DNA from 3 places in the Rhodococcus cercidiphylli genome. Region 2 is predicted to be linked to each of the others. Evidence: predicted binding sites of a transcription regulator. Region 2 holds the regulator's gene; each other region holds the start of a gene.
What was found. The regulator LexA, encoded in region 2, represses DNA repair genes until DNA is damaged. The targets are predictions, from matches to a motif close to CGAACANNTGTTCG.
Positions count from the first base shown of each region.

Region 1: a site for LexA is predicted at 2,324-2,337, ahead of R3P95_RS24425 (HNH endonuclease signature motif containing protein). Genes of this name have one in related genera too.
Region 3: a site for LexA is predicted at 2,454-2,467, ahead of R3P95_RS16185 (HNH endonuclease signature motif containing protein). Genes of this name have one in related genera too.

Region 1 covers NZ_JAWLKE010000012.1:100,608-104,792, forward strand. The annotation lists gene R3P95_RS24405 (3-oxoacid CoA-transferase subunit B) at 1-281, opposite strand, end outside; gene R3P95_RS24410 (CoA transferase subunit A) at 278-1,039, opposite strand; gene R3P95_RS24415 (IclR family transcriptional regulator) at 1,183-1,956, shown strand; gene R3P95_RS24420 (hypothetical protein) at 1,953-2,222, opposite strand; gene R3P95_RS24425 (HNH endonuclease signature motif containing protein) at 2,364-4,185, shown strand, end outside.
Region 2 covers NZ_JAWLKE010000001.1:479,248-483,432, forward strand. The annotation lists gene R3P95_RS02310 (uracil-xanthine permease family protein) at 1-323, shown strand, start outside; gene R3P95_RS02315 (acyl-CoA dehydrogenase family protein) at 473-1,615, shown strand; gene lexA (transcriptional repressor LexA) at 1,691-2,374, opposite strand; gene R3P95_RS02325 (hypothetical protein) at 2,760-3,173, shown strand; gene nrdR (transcriptional regulator NrdR) at 3,274-3,738, shown strand; gene hrpA (ATP-dependent RNA helicase HrpA) at 3,751-4,185, opposite strand, start outside.
Region 3 covers NZ_JAWLKE010000006.1:74,417-78,601, reverse strand. The annotation lists gene R3P95_RS16195 (PLD nuclease N-terminal domain-containing protein) at 1-73, shown strand, start outside; gene R3P95_RS16190 (hypothetical protein) at 80-436, opposite strand; gene R3P95_RS16185 (HNH endonuclease signature motif containing protein) at 537-2,420, opposite strand; gene R3P95_RS16180 (hypothetical protein) at 2,656-3,240, shown strand; gene fmdA (formamidase) at 3,284-4,185, opposite strand, start outside.

The sequences.
Region 1 (4,185 bases), on a different contig from region 2:
ATCATGCCGAAGCTCAGTGACGAATCGAAGTACGCGGCACCGGGATTGACGGTGACGGTCTCCTTGCCGGCGTTGATGAGGTTGGCGTCGACTTCGTCCTCGGTGGGGTAGGGCCCGGTGCCGAGGATGCCGTTCTCCGAGTGCAGGGTGACCTTGACCGCGTCGGTCAGGTATCCCGGGATCAGGGTCGGTAGTCCGATGCCGAGGTTGACGTATTCGCCGTCGACCATCTCCGCTGCGGCGCGTTCGGCAATCTGATCGCGGGTCCATCCTGTGTTCATGCTCGAACTCCTGAACTGACGGTGCGCTTTTCGATGCGCCTGTCCTGTGGGCCGGTGTGTACGACGCGTTGGACGAACACGCCGGGCAGATGTACGTGGGCCGGGTCGATTTCGCCCGGCTCCACGAGGTTCTCGACCTGGGCGATGGTGATCTTTCCTGCCATCGCGGCGAGGGGGTTGAAGTTCATCGCAGTTTTGTCGAACACGAGATTGCCTGCGGTGTCGCCGATTTCGGCGTGCACGAGTGCGAAGTCGGCGTTGATCGACTCTTCGAGTACGTACCGTTTGTCGCCGAACACTCGGGTCTCTTTGGGTGGGGAGGCGATCGAGATGGAGCCGTCGGGGTCGTAGCGCCAGGGCATTCCGCCGTCGGCGATGGGGCTGCCGACTCCTGCGGGGGTGAAGAATGCGGGAATTCCGGTGCCTCCGGCGCGGAGTCGCTCGGCGAGTGTTCCCTGCGGGGTCAGTTCCACTTCGAGTTCGCCGGCGAGGTACTGCCGGGCGAACTCTTTGTTCTCGCCGACGTAGGAGGCGGTGACGCGGCGGATTCGTCCGGCGGCCAGCAGGATTCCGAGTCCGTAGCCGTCGACGCCGCAGTTGTTGGAGAATACTTCGAGCTCGGTGGCGTCGGTGTTGGCGATGGCCTCGATGAGTGCGTCGGGGATGCCGCACAGTCCGAAGCCACCGACCGCGAGGGTCGCTCCTCGGCCGATGTCCGCAACCGCGTCGGCGGCGGACGCGTAGGTCTTTCCAGTCACTTGCAGCTCCTGATGTGTTCGTTGAGCAAACGTTGTAGTCAGTCAACCTGAGCTGTGTATTTCGGTGAGGCGAATGCTGGTATCTGCTCGTTCGGTGAACGGATGTGGACTAGGCGTCCGGTGAGTGGACGTACGATGGCCGGGTGACGACACCGGATGCCAACGCAAGTGTGATCGACAAGATCTGTTCGTTGCTGCGCGCAGCGGGGAGCGAGGAGCCGTCGGGTGCCTCGACCACCGCGCTCGCGCGGGCGACCGGTATCGCGCGACCGACCGCACATCGCCTACTGGCGTCGCTGGCCGACCAAGGATTCGTCGACCGCGACGCGACCGGCAACTGGTCACTGGGCCCGGAGATCTATCTGCTCGGATCGATGGCGGCATTGCGGTACGACATCACCGACCAGGCTCGAAAGATAGTGCAGGCGTTGGCCACCGAGAGTGGAGAGAGCGCGTTCCTCTCGGCCCGGCGCGGGGCGGAGACCGTGTGCCTGCTTCGGGTGGAAGGGAGCTTTCCGTTGCGCTCGCACGTGTTGTACGAGGGCATTCGGCTACCGCTCGGGGTGGCGTCCGCCGGTTTGGCCATTCTTGCGCACCTGCCCGATCGGGAGGTCGACGAGTACCTCGGCGACGTCGACCTGGTGCCGGAGTGGGGCGAGACTCATTCCGCCACAGCGATTCGGCACCGCGTAGGCCACACTCGGACAACAGGTTTCGCCGTCAATCCAGGGTTGCTCGTGGAAGGCAGCTGGGGTCTCGGTGCTGCTGTGTTCGACCGCGCCGGAGGTCCTGCGTGGGCACTGAGCCTGACGGGCGTCGAGACGCGATTCCGTGACGACCGACGCCGGGAATTGGGCAAGATGCTGCTCGACGCGGCACACCGGCTCACCGTGCAACTGGGGGAGCGGCCCGCTTAGCTATCTAGTTCCTCCAGAATGTCCGCGGCGTCTTGGCTACCTGCGTCGGCCAATCTTTGCAGCTCGGCGCGGTCGCCAACTTCACCGGCGAGCTCGACGAGGATGTCGACGGCATCGCTGCTGCCTGCATCGGCGAGAGAGCGGAGTTCGTCGAGGTCGTTGCGCTCGCCTGCGAGTTCGACCAACTGGTCGATGGCATCTTGATCGCCGCCGGCCGCACGCCGGCGTAATTCGATCGGTTCCGACTTTGAACCGGGCTCGCTCATGGAGTGCAGTGTAGAACGATTCCGAGGGTAACGGCAGGTCAGCCGGTGCTTTTTCGGCTCGAGCATTCTTGTCGGTGGGTCGGGTTATTGTTCTTCTTGTTCGAACAGGCGTTCTTGTTTCGGCTCACCGGGGGGTGAAAAATGGGTGCAATCCCGACCGTGTCACTGGAGGCGTTGACCGCTGCCGCGCGTGAGGAGAATCGGCAGGCCGCCCGCAAGATCACCGCCTGCTATCGCGTGCACTGCGACTGGATCACCCGCGACACCAAGCACAAGCACTACAGCCGATACGGACGCACGGAAATGTCAGTGGCGTTGGGCTGCTCGGCGACCGTCGCCGAAGCGTATGTCTCGGTCGGCGTTGCCCTGCATACCAGGATGCCGCTGCTGAGGGCAGCGTTCGAGACCGGTGAGATCGACCTTCCCCGCGTGCGGACGGTATGCCGGATCCTCGACAACCTCTCCGACGACATCGTCACCCGCGTCGAAGCCGACGTGGTCGAGGCGGCGCGGAGGTCGTCCCCGGGCCCGCTCGAACAGGCGATCTGGGACATCCTGCTGCGCGTCGCACCCGAGGAAGCGGCCGCGTTGCGGGAGTTCGCGAAGAAGTTCCGGACCGTCACCTACAGTCCCGCCGGAGAACTCGCCCGCATCCGAGCCGAGCTGACCGCCCCCGAAGCCGCCGCCGCATGGCAACTCCTCGAAGAGATGGCCGACACCCTCTGCCCGAAAGACCCGCGCGGGAAGAAAGAACGCCTGTGCGATGCATTCATGGCCCGCATGCACGGCGAACCCCGACTGGCATGCCTGTGCCAACGCACCGACTGCCCCAAAACCGATGCAGCGCTGCCGGATCGACGGGTGCCGCTCACGATGATCACCGTCGACATCGCCACCCTCATCGGATTGTTGGCCAACCCCGCCTACCTCGCCGGGCACGGTTCCATCGACCCCGACCTCGCACGAGAACTCGCACGCAACAGTCACTGGCAGATCCTGCTCACCGAAGCAGTCACCCTCGCCGAGAAACTCGGACTCGCAGTGCAGAACCCGGACACCGGGGAATGGGAACGACGCTCGGACAGTGAAACGACCGAGCCTGCAACCCAAAGCAGCGCCACTACGGCAGCGGGCGAGAGCCTGGCAACGCGGCCGACGGACGCCGCTACAGACATGGCGGCTGGATCGACTCCGGCTGCAGCTACCGACCCAGGTGCCGCCGACCCTGTCCGCAAGCGTGCAGCAACCAGTGCCCCGGCACCAGCTACCGACCCGCCAACACATCCGACCTCGGCAACCGGCCCCGAGAGACCTCCATCGGACCCGGCATCGTCGTCGCAGTCACCTGCCGACCCGATATCGCCGGCACCTGATCTTGCACCGAAACGATCCGAATCAGGTTTTCCCACAACACCATCCGACTCCACAACATCCGGGGCGACGTCAGCCCAAGGCCCGGAACCGGGAACAGGCTCGACTGCCGCTGCCACTGCCGCCGGCGACAATCCACGCCAGCGTCGCCTGGGATCGTTGACGTCCGCTGCAGCCCTGTTCTGCACCCACACCCCCGTCGGCCGGGGCACACGGCACAGCTCTGCCCTCGATCTGGACGACATCAGACATCCCGCCCGCAACATGAGAGCACTCGACCTACGCTCGGCAATCCGGATGGACAACCCGACGATCCCCACTGCAGGCCACACACCCGCAAACCGCGAGTCCTCAGGCATCTACCTCGGCAGCGCATCGCTGGCCGCAGCACTCGAAGCCGCCATCGCCGCAGACCCCACTCTCGGCGAATCCGTCCCACGCGACCCGCTCACCGACCGCGCCCTGATCTACCGACCCGACGCCCTCACCACCGCAGCCGTCCGACTCCGCGACAAACACTGCCGCTTCCCCGGCTGCCACCGACCCGCCGCACGCTGCCAACTCGACCACATCACCCCCTTCGATCACGCCA
Region 2 (4,185 bases):
CCGCGACGGTGCTCGCGTTCTCGCCCAAGTTCGGTGCACTGATCTTCACCGTGCCCGACGGGGTCATCGGCGGCGCAACCCTGGTTCTGTACGGCCTCATCGGGCTGCTGGGCGTACGCATCTGGACCGACGCCAAGGTCGACTTCACCGATCCGGTCAATCTCATGGTCGTCGCTGCAGCGCTCGTCGCCGGAATCGGTGACCTGACGCTGTCCGTCGGATCGGTCGAGCTCGGCGGTATCGCGTGGGGTTCCGTCGGCATCCTTCTCGGGTACCCGATCGTCTCGGCGCTCGCGAGAAGGGCGGGCAAACGCGCACGGTAGCGGGGTCGGTCACGAATCGCGCGCGTTTTGGTCATCGACCTCCGTGACGTCCCGAACGTACTGTTGGAGCGTGATGTCAGTCGTACCGACGACCGCGAATGACACCGTTCACAGGTCGATGTCGGTATGCACCGAACAAGGAGATCTGCGTGGAACGCACACTTTTCGAGCCCGAGCACGAGTTGTTCCGGGAGTCGTACCGGAAATTTCTCGATCAGCACGTAGCGCCGAACCATGCGAAGTGGGAAGAGCAGAACATCGTCGACCGCGACGTCTGGGTCGAGGCCGGTAAGCAGGGCTTCCTCGGAACGGCAGCGCCCGAGGAATTCGGTGGCGGCGGAGTCAAGGACTTCCGCTACAACGCCATCGTCACCGAGGAAACCACCCGCGGCGGATACAGCGGTATCGGCTTCACCCTGCACAACGACGTCGTCGCGCCGTATTTCATCGACCTTGCCAACGACGAGCAGAAGCAGCGCTGGCTCCCCGGATTCTGCTCCGGCGAACTGATCACCGCGATCGCGATGACCGAGCCCGGCACCGGAAGCGACCTGCAGGGCATCAAGACCAAGGCTGTCCGTGACGGCGACGACTGGGTGCTCAACGGCTCGAAGACGTTCATCACCAACGGAATCAACGCCGACCTGATCATCGTCGTGGCCTGCACCGACCCCGAGAAGGGCGCACAGGGCTTCAGCCTGCTGGTCGTCGAACGCGACATGCCCGGATTCGAGCGCGGCCGCAACCTCGACAAGATCGGCATGAAGGCTCAGGACACCGCCGAACTCAGCTTCACCGACGTGCGCGTGCCCGCCGCCAACCTGCTGGGCGAGGAAGGCATGGGCTTCATCTACCTCATGCAGAATCTGCCCCAGGAACGCCTGTCGATCGCCGTCGTCGCGGCCGCCGCGATGGAATCCGCGCTCGAGATGACGATCCAGTACTGCCGCGACCGTAAGGCCTTCGGAAAGTCGATCGGCAAGTTCCAGAACACCCGATTCGTGTTGGCGGAGTTGGCCACCGAGACCACCGCCACCCGCATCATGGTGGACAAGTTCATCGAACTGCTCAACGAAGACAAGCTGACCGTCCAAGAAGCTGCCATGGCGAAATGGTGGACCACCGAGAACCAGGTCAAACTGATCGACCGGTGCCTGCAGTTGCACGGTGGCTACGGCTACATGAAGGAATACCCGATCGCCAAGGCGTACATGGACTCCCGTGTGCAGACCATCTACGGCGGCACCACCGAGATCATGAAGGAGATCATCGGCCGCGGATTGAATCTGTGATCCGCTGATCCGAAGAACGCGAAGGGCCGCAGCACATGTGCTGCGGCCCTTCGCATGTCACTGCCGTGACGATCTCTACAGCTTGCGCATCACGGTCACGACCTTGCCGAGGATCGCGGCGTTGTTGCCCGGAATGGGCTCGAACAGCGGATTGTGCGGCAGCAGCCACACCTCGCCCTTGGACCGCTTGAACGTCTTGACGGTGGCCTCCCCGTCGATCATCGCAGCGACGATGTCACCGTTGTCGGCCACGGACTGCTGACGAACCACCACCCAGTCGCCGTCGCAGATGGCCGCGTCGATCATCGACTCGCCGACCACTTTCAGCAGAAACAGAGAGCCCTGACCGACCAGCTCGCGGGGGAGCGGGAACACGTCCTCGACGGCCTCTTCGGCCAGGATCGGACCGCCGGCGGCGATCCGGCCCAGCACCGGCACGAACGTCGGGGTCGGCAACCGATCCTGTTCCTCGGACGCGGGCGAACCGTCGACCGCGGCGGCAGCCTGGTCGGCCTGCACCTCGTCGAGACCCCGGACGTCGACGGCACGGGGACGGTTGGCGTCGCGCCGGAGGAAGCCCTTGCGCTCGAGGGTGCGCAGCTGGTGAGCAACGGAAGAGGTCGATGTCAGACCGACCGCATCGCCGATCTCGCGGATGCTGGGCGGGTAGCCGCGCTCGGTGACCGACGCGCGAATGACCTCGAGTACCTTCCGCTGCCGCTCGGTCAGACCCGCACTGATGTCGGTGCCGACCTCCATGGCCTTTGACGTGGGTTCCGCAGCCGACTTTCCTGCTGCGGCCTTGGTGGCGGTGGCCTTGGCTCCGGTCGTCCTGGAACCCGTCGTCGTGGAACGCGTGGTCGACCTCGTCGAGGTCTCGTCCTTCATGCTGTCGGCCTCCTGCTGGTGTCCTGGGATCCGGTCTGCGGGGTAGGTCTGCGCGGACTGGAGTTGATGGTGTCGACTCGTGTGGCGTGTGGTTTCTGACACGAATCTAGCGTGTATCAGCTGTTGAATCAAACATCTGTTCGACTCGTGTCGCGTTTTCTGCAGACTTTGTCGGAGGCTCGTGATAGAACTTCGAACAAGCGTCCATCGAACGCCTGATCGAACAATCGATCCAACGAGCGAAGTCGAGGTTCCGATGACCATCATCACCGATCGCCCCACCGCCGCCGGTGTCCGTGCCCGGTCGACCGTCGTCGAGCGTCGTCGCCGGGCCCGTCCCGTTCTGCGGAGTCCCCTCGGGATGCACGGTGTCACCACGGTGCCCCGTACGCAGAGCGCACCGTGCGTTCCGGTCCTCGACCCGTCGTGGACCGACGTCACCGATCGTGAGGAGGCCGATCGCGAGTTCGACGCGACCTCCGCGCACTTCGCGAGCCAGCCGGTTCGACTGCGATCGCTGGTGTTGTGGATGCTCGCAGTGGTCGTCGTGGCCGGTGGTCTGATCGGCATCGCGAACCTGCGAGCCGTCGCACCCGATGCAGGTGTGCAGCCGGCCGGTGTGGTCGAAGTGCACGACGGAGCTCTCGTCGAGTACACGACCGGCAGATGACCACCGCCCCCGTCGGGTTCGAGAAGGCTGAGTATCCTCGGTGGACTGCCCCGATGTGCGTGCTCGTCGTCGGAGCATCGGCTACGACGGAGGGTCCCTCATGCATTGCCCGTTCTGCAGGCATCCCGACTCACGCGTGGTCGACTCGCGTGAGATGGACGAGGGACAGGCAATCCGGCGGCGTCGCTCCTGCCCGGAGTGCGGTCGTCGTTTCACGACCGTCGAGGCAGCAGTGCTTGCAGTCGTGAAGCGCAGCGGCGTGACCGAGCCGTTCAGCCGCGAGAAGGTCGTCAAGGGAGTTCGACGCGCGTGCCAGGGCAGAGATGTCGACAACGATGCGCTCAACCTGCTGGCACAGCAGGTCGAGGACGCAATCCGTGCAGCGGGATCAGCGGAGATCCCCAGCAACGAGGTGGGATTGGCCATTCTCGGTCCGCTCCGTGATCTGGACGAAGTGGCGTACCTGCGCTTCGCTTCCGTGTACCGCTCGTTCAGTTCGGCCGAGGACTTCGAGAAGGAAATCCACGAACTGCGTAAGCACCGCGAGTCCGCCGACATCGACTGACAGTTCCGCCCGTCAGCGGCTCTGGTCCGAGATCGCCTTCTCGATACGCTTCTCGGAGACCGGATACGCCGTACGAATCCCTTGGGCGAACAGTCCCACGCGCAGCTCCTCGATCATCCAGAACAACTCCTGCACCCCGGAACTGTTCTTTCTGCTCTCCGGAAGCGAATCCAGCAGTCGTCCGTACGACGCGTACACCCGATCGAGTACATCCATCGCCGCCGCGTCACGGCCTGCGCTGCTCGGCAGAGTGGCCAACCGCTTCGTCGCCGCCGCGAGATAGCGCGGCAGGTCCGCCAATCTGCGAGAACCGAACTCGGTGACGAATCCGCGAAAGATCAAGCCGTCGAGCTGCTCCCGAACATCGTCTGCCGGCTCACCCGAGGCTGATTGCAGTTGCGCCGACAAAGCCAGGGCAGCGGTCAGCACAGGACGAACCAGGGCGAG
Region 3 (4,185 bases), on a different contig from region 2:
CATCATCGGGCCGATCCTGTGGTTCACAATCGGTAAGCGGTATTCCTACGGGCCGAGCGGCGGCAACAGTTAGCCGCCGCTAGTGACCGAGAGCTCTCCTGAGATCGACATTCACCAGATGGCCTGCCTGAGCGCGCAACCATTCGATCGTCTGCAGACTCGGCGCAGGTGCGTGAGCCAGCAGCGCCCATCGGAGCTGGGTATTCGGTCGTAAATCGAACTGCACCAGCACTTCCGGAACGGTAGGCCACGGTGAGCTCCACACGACACGGTCGAACTCACTGCTCTCGACCACCCGAGGCGGCGGCGCGTCCTGGAACATCACCGGCCAGGCGAAGCCTCGATTGTGCGGGTGCAGATCGGGATGCATCAGCGCATTCCACACGAAGCGCGCAGGCGGCGACAACGAAGCCGTGCCGCTCCCGAGAACCATCATCGACCCACCGTACGCAACGGCCGACCTCCGAGTCCGTCCCTCGGGCAGGCAGGTTGTGCTGATTACAGGCAGGGCTGTGCCCTGAGACTGGTGTTGGTGGTCAGGCGGGTTGTCGTGGTTCCTCGTCCCCGGTGTCGTCATGCTGGTCCGGCGGGTACAGCACCTCTTCGGGGTGGTGTGCGTGATTGATCAGCCCACGCCTACGCGGGTCCATCCCGGCCGGTGGATGCCACAGGGTCCGGCCTGGGTAGCGATGTGCTGCTGTGGTTTTGGTGGTCGACCACTTTCCTGGTCCGGTGCCGACGAGTGCGTGGTGCATGTCGCAGCCGAAGGTCAATCCGTCGATGTCGGTGTTGCCGCCGTCTATCCAATCGGTGAGGTGGTGGGCTTGGCACCAGGTTGCGGGGCGGGTGCAGGAGGGGAAGCTGCAGCCGCGGTCTCGGGCGATGAGCACGATGCGTTGGTCTGCGGAGGCGATGCGTTTGGAACGACCCAGATACAGGGCTCTGCCGTCGTCGTCGAAGATCGTCAGGTAGTGGTGGGCATGGGAAGCCATGCGGATCGCGTCGCGGATCGACACGCGGGATCCGGTAGCGGTCTTCGCGTAACCGCAGCCGGCTTCGAGATCCTTCAGGGTCATGGTGACGATCGCGGTGACGGGCAGGCCTCGGTGTGTGCCGAGAGTCCCGGAGGCGAGGGTGTGCCGGAGCGCCAGTTTCAGGGCGTCGTGACGACGTTCGTTCTGGGTGCGGATGTCACGCTGGGCTGCGGCCTCGCGCGTTGACGCCGCTGCCTCGGCCCGTGCCTGACTGCTCTCAGTATCGCCGTGCCCGGCAGCGGTACGACCGGCAGCAGAGGCGTCGGAGTAGGCGTCGTCAGAGCCTGTACCGCAACCGCATTCGATGCCGCCTCCGCATTCGTCGTGACCGCATTCGTCGTGACCGCAAGGGCCGTCACCGCAAGGGCCGTCACCGCATGGACCGTCGTTCCAGAGTCCCGCATCACGTCGCCACCGGTTTTCCCGCTCAGGTAGCGGTGGTGTTTCGGGATTGGAGTCCCCCGATCCTGCATCATTCGCCCCTGCTTCGCGGGGCGTGGTCCCGGGCTGCGGTCGTGCGTGGGCATCCTCGCCCGAGGTGTGGTCGTCCTCGTCGCTTCCGGTGTCGTCGTCGGTGATCGGTTTGCCGTCGGCGGGGTTGTACATGCCGGGTTTCGCGGCTTTGGAGAACAGGGCTTCGAGGTAGGCGCGTAGTTCGGGGTCGACGCAGAATTTTCCTTCCGACATCCCGTCGACCCCTTGCTCGCCGAGGTAGAAGAACGCATCCCTCCGCTTCCGTGGCTTCGGCGGGTTTCCGTCGTCATCGTCATCATCGTGGTCGCCGTCCGGGTTCACCATCGCGTCGAGGCACGCCACCACCGGCGCGAAATCGTCCGGCCGCAATTTCACTGCCTGTTCCACCAACTGTCGTTCGGCGAGATCGCGGGTCTGCGGATCGATACTCGAGGGCAGATGGCGGAAGAATTCGCGGATCATCTGCACATGCTTGGCATCGAGCAACCCCGCCCGCAGTGCTTGCGCTGTCCGCGGCAGCAACGGGGTCAGTACTTCTCCGGAGAACGCAGTCCGGTCACCCAATTCCGCGGCCAGACGGACTCGTGCTCCTGCTGCTCGAGGGGTGATCCGCAGCATCCACGCCACCGAGGACGGGACCGAGCCCGGATACACGTCGAGGCCGTGCTGCGCGATCAGCTCGTTCAGCCAGGTGTACGAGTACGCCGACAAGGATCGGGTCACCGTCTCCATGCGTTGGATCACCGCACGCCGGTCGGCGTTCGTCCACGACGCCGACGCCTGTTCCGCCAACTCGGCAACCGCGGCCTCGACCCGCTCCACGAATGCCGACAAGTCGGGATCGGACACGTCAGGGGTAGGCGGCACCGTATCGATGCCGTCCACCCCTGATCCGCCGTCCCCCGAAAGCATGAACAAAATCTACCGCGACCCACCGACAAGTTTCGAACAGATTTACGAACAGGGCGAGAAGGCTGTCGACGGCTCCGCCCACCATCTACGCAGTCACGGTGGTAGGGACTGACGTGAGCCATCCGAACCGCATGATCGGCATTCGGAGCTGAACGATCCTGGCTTGAACAATTCGCCTGGCGGGTGGTGGCTCAACCTGTCAGCGGGCGCACTCGATGTCGGTAGCGTGAGGGCTATGGCATCGAGCACGTATCGCCCGGAATGGTCGAACGACGATCTGCAGCAGAATGTCTCGGAAGCGCAGTGGGTGGACTACAACCTCGACGGCCTCGCCACAACCACAGTGGGCTCGCTGGTCCCCACTGTGTTCGACGCCTATGCCCGTGTCCTGTATCCCGTACGTGCCAGCACGACCCAGCATGCGTCGTCGAAAACCGTTGCACCCTGGCGTGATCAGCTGGAATCCATCATCGAAGTACTCGCTCGAAGCACGACAACACCGGATGAGTGCTGGTTCGCCGTCTGGGAAGGCAACACAGCACTCGACGACATTCGCGCGACGGCACCGACCGCAGCCATCGCCGGCTACGACTATTTCCTGTTGAAGGGACCGGTCTCACGCGCAGCGGACACACTCGAAGGATTGTCACCGAATCTGTGGTGGCCCAGCGATCACACATGGTGCGTGGCTCAGCACTTCGACTTCCCCTGCGCGTATCTCGGTGGCAGCACGGAGACTGTCTCGGACATCCTTGCGCTCGCCGAAGTCGAGTCCCGGGTGGTCCGCGTCAATCAGAACATCACTGCCGGCTACGGCTAGGCCCACTAGCCATTCGGCGACAAATCTCGACCACCCCGCTGCGTCAGAACTGCGCCCTCGGCGCTCCCGTTCCCGGGTCTATTTGGAATGGTCCGCTGGCAGAAGGTGCTATCGGGAAGTCGAAGATCGCGGTGGGGATGTACACGGTGGCACAGGAATTGGGGATGTCCACCACCCCGGACAGGCGTCCTTCGATCGGGGCCGAACCCAGCAACAGGTACGCCTGCTCGGGGCTGTAGCCGAACTTGGTGAGGTAGTCGATCGCGTGCATGCATGCGTTCTGATACGACAGGTCGGAGTCCAGATACTTCTGCTCACCGTCGAGGGTCACCGAAATACCCGAGAACGCAATCCATTCCGAGTACTGCGGTGCCGTGTTACCGGGCATGAAGATCGCGTTCTCGCTCACCCCGTAGGTCTCCATGCCACCCTTGATGAGGTCGACATGCAGGTCCATGAAGCCGCCCATCTCGATGGCTCCACAGAACGTGATCTCTCCGTCTCCCTGCGAGAAGTGCAGGTCGCCGAAGGACAACTTCGCCCCCGGCACGAACACCGGATAGAAGACGCGAGTGCCCTTGGTGAGGTTCTTGATGTCCTGATTTCCGCCGTTCTCGCGGGGCGGTGCCGTGCGCGCGGCTTCACCTGCGACACGGGAGAATTCGTCGCCGCTCAGTGATCCGAGAATCGCCCCGTCGAGTTCTGGGGCAAGCGCCAGTGGCGGAACACGATTGGGGTCGGTGGCGATCAAGGCACCTTCACGGGCGTTCCACTTCGCCAACAACTGCGCCGATGGCGCGGTCCCCATGAGGCCGGGATGGGTGATGCCGGTGTACTTCACGTGCGGAACGTGACGAGATGTGGTGGTCTGCCCCGAGAAATCCCAGATTGCCTTGTACGCGTCGGGGAATCGATCGGTGAGGAACCCGCCGCCGTTCTCCTTGG